DNA from 2 places in the Paenibacillus sp. Negev47 genome. Region 2 is predicted to be linked to the other one. Evidence: a T-box and tRNA genes for the amino acid it is inferred to sense, from the RefSeq annotation. Region 2 holds a T-box; the other holds one or more tRNA genes.
What was found. A T-box is a leader RNA that pairs with one kind of tRNA and senses whether it is charged. The one in region 2 lies ahead of trpS (tryptophan--tRNA ligase), so its partner is inferred to be a tRNA-Trp.
Positions count from the first base shown of each region.

Region 1: it encodes a tRNA-Trp, which carries the amino acid that the T-box ahead of trpS (tryptophan--tRNA ligase) is inferred to sense. The anticodon was not compared.

Region 1 covers NZ_JBZFQG010000001.1:66,197-69,588, forward strand. Annotated here, with positions in the region: gene AC4G47_RS30885 (hypothetical protein) at 1-204, opposite strand, end outside; tRNA gene AC4G47_RS30890 (tRNA-Ile) at 237-310, opposite strand; tRNA gene AC4G47_RS30895 (tRNA-Thr) at 317-387, opposite strand; tRNA gene AC4G47_RS30900 (tRNA-Cys) at 392-462, opposite strand; tRNA gene AC4G47_RS30905 (tRNA-Gln) at 604-675, opposite strand; tRNA gene AC4G47_RS30910 (tRNA-His) at 682-754, opposite strand; gene AC4G47_RS30915 (hypothetical protein) at 1,107-1,736, opposite strand; tRNA gene AC4G47_RS30920 (tRNA-Trp) at 1,840-1,914, opposite strand; gene AC4G47_RS30925 (PhoH family protein) at 2,076-3,257, opposite strand; gene AC4G47_RS30930 (HU family DNA-binding protein) at 3,344-3,392, opposite strand, start outside.
Region 2 covers NZ_CM177754.1:5,873,582-5,876,973, reverse strand. Annotated here, with positions in the region: gene AC4G47_RS26430 (spore germination protein) at 1-148, opposite strand, end outside; gene AC4G47_RS26425 (GerAB/ArcD/ProY family transporter) at 129-1,235, opposite strand; gene trpS (tryptophan--tRNA ligase) at 1,309-2,304, opposite strand; T-box leader at 2,642-2,956, opposite strand; gene AC4G47_RS26415 (DMT family transporter) at 2,984-3,392, opposite strand, start outside.

The DNA.
Region 1 (3,392 bases), on a different replicon from region 2:
CATTAATCTCAATCTTCTTACAGAAGTGTCTTCACTAACCTTATTGCTCTGATGGTCTTCAGGAACACTTACAACAAAATGTATATCTACAAGGCCATTTTCATATGTTGCATTGACTATGTGAATATCATTTTCATGAATAGGAAAATCTAATTTTTCTATAATTGATGTTTTATCAATAAAAACCTTTCCATGCTTTAACATGTTCTCACCAACTTCCATTAGTAATTAAGATATACTCCTTGCTGGACTCGAACCAGCGACCGATAGCATATAAGACTACAACTCTAACCAACTGAGTTAAAGGAGCTTAGAATGCCGAATGCAGGAATCGAACCCACGTAAGTTGCTTACAAGGCAACTGTTCTACCACTAAACTAATTCGGCGTAAAGCGCGATCAGGGAATTGAACCCCGTTCTCCTGATTTGCAGACAGGTAACGCACCGTTTGTCTTATCGCGCATAGGATGGTTTTGCATTTTTTCTTACGGGAATACCTAACCCTATCAACTTCAACCATCAAAGCTTTGAATGTGTGTATGCATCCACAAATTACGGTATGAATCTGCACTCAATCGTGCGGAGCGTATAGCTCAATAAGTTCGGCGTAGAAAGGATTTGAACCTCTGACTCCTACCACCAACGGTAGGTGTTTTACCACTAAACTACTACACCATAAAATGTGACCAGTCAGACTCGAACTGACGTATCTTGATTCACAATCAAGCACCTTAACCAACTAGGCCATGGTCACCATAACAATCACTCCTGCCTTACCAGCCATGTACAAACCGATAGGACAATCTACAAGTTCCTATGAAACTAAATCATGGATTTTATCGAACGGGCTTACATATAAGCCCTGAACTTCTCACTCTTAAATTTTGACAATAAAGAGCTTTGATTCTTCAGTCTTGACCGCTTGAGTCTTGAGTCCTTGAGCTTTAACCACTTTTGCCCATAATTGGCTCATAAATTTAGAATACCTTCTTGGTATTTTCTTTTTCCTCATCGCTATGAAGTATCTGATTAGATAATAACCCTTATCTAAGTGGGTGTGAGAGTTAACCAGTTTTCGATAAAGCAGAAGTTATATTCATTTTACTTTACACCTGTTCAGGCACTTCAATAGTTGTCTTAACATTAGATTCGGACAACACAAAGTCAACTTCGTTCATGAAATCTTCGATCTCTTCAGTCAACGTTTTGATTTTTTCAGAAAGGTTCAATGGATCAATCAATTTGGACTGATTGAGATCATTAAAAGATTTCGACAAATTTTCTACTTGATCTTCTTTACCCTTCGACTCTTTGCCTAGCATTGTTTCAATATGCTTATCCAAACGTTCTTTTACTGATTCGTTATCATAAACTACCTTGCTAGTAGCTGTGTTGTATCCACTACGGAACACTTGTAAAAGTGAGTTCTGATAAGTAATTGAAGTCTTACGCTCAATCGCTCCTGCAACAGTCATTTCTTTCCCTGCAATTTTAACAGGTGTTTCAGCATTGGATTTAACAATAGCTGCTTTGATGAAATCTCTACGCTTGATCAACTGAACAATTGATTGATAAGCTGAAAGTGCTTGAACATTAAAATCCTCTACAGTCTGATGTCCATTAATTTTGTTGTTACCTGTTTGAACTGCAATGAACTTAGCTTGTTGAATAGCTCTCGTAATTCGTGAATCCAGCAATTTCAACTCATTTAATGCACGTGTAATCGACATTTCCATTATTGTTTTATCCCCTTTTTCTCATTCATTATTTAAATATATTACAAGTGAATAATACAATAGCTTGTGTCCATTATATTATTCACTTGTAGCACATTTTTATTGGCACAGGGCCAAGGAATCGAACCCTGACCAATGGGTTTGGAAGCCATCATGCTAATCTTTACACCAGCCCTGCACATCTCTTAACTGTTTATTATTATATCATTTTACTTTACACCTGTCAAATCTCTATGAAATTCATAGTTTGAGATTTGAGGGACTAATCTCATACAATCAAGCATCAATCCCTCGACAGTAAAATCATTATATCATTTTATTTAACGTCTGTCAAATCAATCACAATTCCGCAAATACTTTCGAAGCATCTGAACGAATATCCTCTTGCAAGCTTACAATTCCGACTAGTGGATGGCCTTTTAACTTCTCTATAGCAATGTACAATCCATTATTATGAAGGTACTTGTCTTCTGCTTGATTAAAGTCTCCACTGAATACCACACAGGAGTTGTCTCCAAGTCTCGTTCCAATCAGCTTGATCAGCTTCAGGCTTAAATCCTCAGCTTCATCAACCAAGATGAATGTATCATTAATAGAAAGTCCTTTCATATAATAAGGTATCTCTTTAACCAACTGGCCTGTTGTCTCCATTTGTTGAGCTTCAAACTCTCCACCGTTCAAATGTTGAATGATTGGTTTATAGAAATCTTGTGTCTTATCTTCTTTTGTCCCTTTCAGAAAACCAATTGCTTCACCAGAACCAATAGGGTTACGAACAATCATTAACTTACTGTGATGCTTGCGGCTGTTGTTGCCTTTAACAAATTCAAGTGCTACTTTAGCGCTTAAGAATGTCTTACCTGATCCATATGTTCCTGCAATGATCTTAATAGGAATGTTCTTATTCCACAACAAGTCTAAGGCACAAGCTTGATGAGCATTTTGAGCTGTAACAACACGCTTAGGAGGTAAATCAATGTCAATCAACATTCCTTCATGGTAGCGGCAACAATATACATCTTCACCGAAAGTAACAATTAAGTACTGATTCTCTAATAGTCCATACTTATTTGTTTGATCTTCATATACTTCAGCAAGCTCTTCATCGCTAAATACTTCTACTTCTTTAATACCAGTATACTCATTCAGTCCTGATTTTTTACTGTCATCTGCAATAACTGGGATGTTGTAACCTTCTGCTTTAAGCTCCAGATTGTAATCTCCAGTGATAATGCCATAACCATTTTCAATACAAGCCTGAATAATCATATTATCTACATAAGTAGACTCTTTTTCATCTTCATCTATCCATTTGTAATCCTTCAAGTCAAAAGTGAATCTATCTCTGTTTTCCTTAATGAATCTTGTTGCTCTACGAGCCTGAAATGCTAACTCTGTTTTTTCACGATTTGCTTTATGTTTATCTAGCTCTCTTAGTACGTGAGACAAAATAACCACGTCAACATCATTGAGTGTATCTAAACTATCTAATAGAACATTAGTATCAACTACATATTTCAATGTATCACCATTCTCTCTGTAATTTTTAATAGGTGAAGATATAGCAAAAAAGCGACAAGGTTTCCCCTGCCGCTAATTAAGTTATCTTAGGCTTTTACAACATCTTTAAGTTTGTCAGACACTTTGAAACCTACA
Region 2 (3,392 bases):
CGTCGCAATACAGCAATATCACTGGAAGCACCGTATCATCTTTGGCTGGAAAAGTCTGAATAACAACATCGGCGCAGGGATTGAATTGCTCTTTCAAAGAGGCGAGCAGTGTTTCATGGGACGTGGTGTCAATCTTTTGGTGCTCCATGATGTTTCCTCCTCTGATGGCGTGAACTGATGAATGCCACAATCGTTGCAATAACCGCCAGTCCGCTCAGATACAAGAGATTGAATGGGAATATGTAATGGACAAGCAGGTTCTCAAATGTTAAATCATCCAGACGGTATAACATGGTGACAATAAATAAGACACCTAATGAGATACAGCTGATGAGCTTTCGGGTGGCGCTCTTAATATTCCATATTTCTACCACAATATACATCGCAAGACTAATTCGAGTGAAAGATCCAGCGAGCCATTGATAGATGGAAAAAAAGTCGGTCTGAGCGATGTATTTTCCCAAAGAAGCAATTCGCCATTCTTCAAAAGCGGGATATCGCATTTTGGCAGCCTCATAAGGATTGAATTCCACAATTGCACCAATGAGTGGGCCGACGGTCAGTCCGACAATAATGAGTGCGAGCATCAGGTACTGCCATACACGTATACGTTTGGTCAGGTGAGGCTGTATGTACCAGAGGAACAATAGTTCAAACATGCCCGATAGACTGTATACCATGCCATGAAGAACGGAATGCCATCCATGTTCAAGCACAGGGAGGAGACGGCTGTAATCCTTGTATTGGGTATTCACGATTGCGACATAGAAGCCAAGCACCACCACAAGTGGCAGGATTAATCCTGCTGTAAATGCTAGAGAACGTATCCCTTTATAAGCCGCATAGGCACAGAGAGACATCAGGGCAATGCTTGTAACCAATACAGGTGTTTCCGTCAGGTAACTGGTTTTTGCCCAGGTGGTGGTATCGTGTAAAGTGAAATAGATGATGGACAGAAAAAAGAGGCTGTTTCCAATCCGTAATAGCAAGCCAAGAGGCTTACCCAGATGGGAAGTCAGCCAATCATGCAGCGTTTGGTGCTGGAGAAAACGAGAAACATAGGCAAGCATGAGCGCAAATACAAGGTAGGGTCCTGTAGACAAAAGAACAGAGATCCAGGAATCCCTTTTAGCCGCAGACAAGAGGGCAGGAATAATCAGAACGTGGCAGATTAGACCAACGGATAGCATGATTAACATCATGGCTTGCAAAAAAGATGGCTGTGTACGTTTCATGCTGAGGAGTCCCCTTTTCCCAATAGACTGTCCTCAGCAGTGTTAACGTGATTGAAGCCCTTCATACAGACACTTAAAGCTTAAAATACTGAATGCCCATGGCTTCTCGTACCTCCAGCATCGTTTCCCGGGCAGCATTCCTGGCTTTTCGGGTCCCTTCGATAAGAATCTCTTTCACTTGATCATTTCGCTGTTCATAATAATTCCGTCGTTCACGAAAAGGAGCAAGCAGATCATTGATGGCTTCACCTGCCATCTGTTTACAATCTTTACATCCAATCTTCCCTAGGCTGCAACAGGCATGTATTTCGTCTGCGTTCTCCTTGCGGAAAAGCTGATGATAGGCGAAAACAGGGCAGATATCCGGATGTCCTGGGTCAGAACGATGGATGCGGGCAGGATCCGTTTTGGCCTTGGTCAATTTGGCTTTTACATCTGCTGGACTTGCATTTAATGAGATCGCATTACCCATGCTTTTGCTCATTTTACCGACGCCATCCAGCCCACCAAGCCGCTCTCCGGTCAGAATGCGGGGTTCAGGCAGAATGGGAGCGTATAGCTCGTTGAATCGACGGACCAACTTCCGAGCTGTCTCAATATGAGGAATCTGATCTTCTCCTGCCGGAACAAGGGTTGCTTTGCAGAATGCAATATCTGCAGCCTGACTGACCGGATACCCCAGAAATCCGTAGTATAGATCCGTATATCCACGATCACGCGCTTCGCTCTTGATGGTAGGATTATGTCGAAGTGTATTGACGGTAACAAACATTGAGAAGATCACGGTTAATTCCGCAATTTCCGGAATCATGGATTGAATGAACAGGGTAGCCTTGTTCGGATTAATGCCTACGGCCAGGTAATCCAACGTGACTTGATGTACACTATCCGCAATCAACCCAGGTTGATCATAATGGGTGGTGAGAGCCTGAACATCTGCCAGTAAAATATACGTTTTGTACTCTTCCTGCAATTGCACCCGACTGCGCAGACTGCCTACGTAATGGCCGAGATGAAGCTGTCCGGTAGTCCGATCCCCTGTCAAAATAATATCGTTGTTTTTGTTCATGGTTTATTCTCCTTTGGTTGTGTGATTTGTCAACGTTGAGCTGTCGCCACCAGCCATCTTCCACGACCATCACCTCCTTTCAGCCTGAATCTTTATAAGTTGAACTAAAGGCTATTTACACTTGCCACTCCGATGACAGAACAACCTTCCGATCGCTGTTATCCCCCGATTTTTTGATTCAATTTTACAAAGGTGAAAATCTGGGGATAAAGGCGAACGCTCCGCTTCTTCAGGTTATTTCTGCCCTCTACGTTCTCGTGTAAATGTTTGGTTAACTTATATAGGTATTGGAATAAAAAAAGCTTCGTCCTTTATCCCGTTCCCGGCAGGGAACAGAATAAAGGACGAAGCTTATGCCTCGCGGTGCCACCTTCATTGGCCGCTCTGTTGCGGCCCACTTGAGGGATACGGATTAAGGCATCTACCAGAAGCGCGTTTACGAGCGCCTTTGCCTATCGATATCCTGTCCATGGATAACGGCTGGACATGCCGCCTCGCCTACTGAAAGTTTGTTTTCCTGGTACAGGATACAGACTCTGTTCAACTCGGAACTCCGAAGCCCATTTCCACACATCCGATGCACCGGCTTCCACCAACCGCCGGCTCTCTGTGACACCCTGACATGTGTACTTCTCTTCATCATCGCGAATAACAATAATTTACAATTTCCAGAATTATATCACGCTTTGATCCCACTGACCAGCCTATGTTTCCGGCCGCTCATATTGGTGCCGAGTACACCAGCGATGATTAGCAATGCCCCGATATAGTGGTAGCCACCAACCGGCTCATGCAGTATCCAAGCTCCGCCTACGATGGAGATGAGTGTGGACAGATTGCTGAATACGCTCATCTGGGATGCCTCCAGATGGGTTAGGGCATAGCTCGCGAGAAGGGTGGAGATCATGGTGGAGAGGATCGCGAGGTAAGCGAGTGCACCGAGATAGGATACGTCTCCAAGTGGTTGGATATAGTCCATCATGGAGCCGCTGGCAGCATGTCGGATCAGGGAAGCAGCGTTAAACACAATAGAGCCAACCATCAGTGTGACCCATGTTAATTCCATCGGTTTATACTTCTGGGTCAGT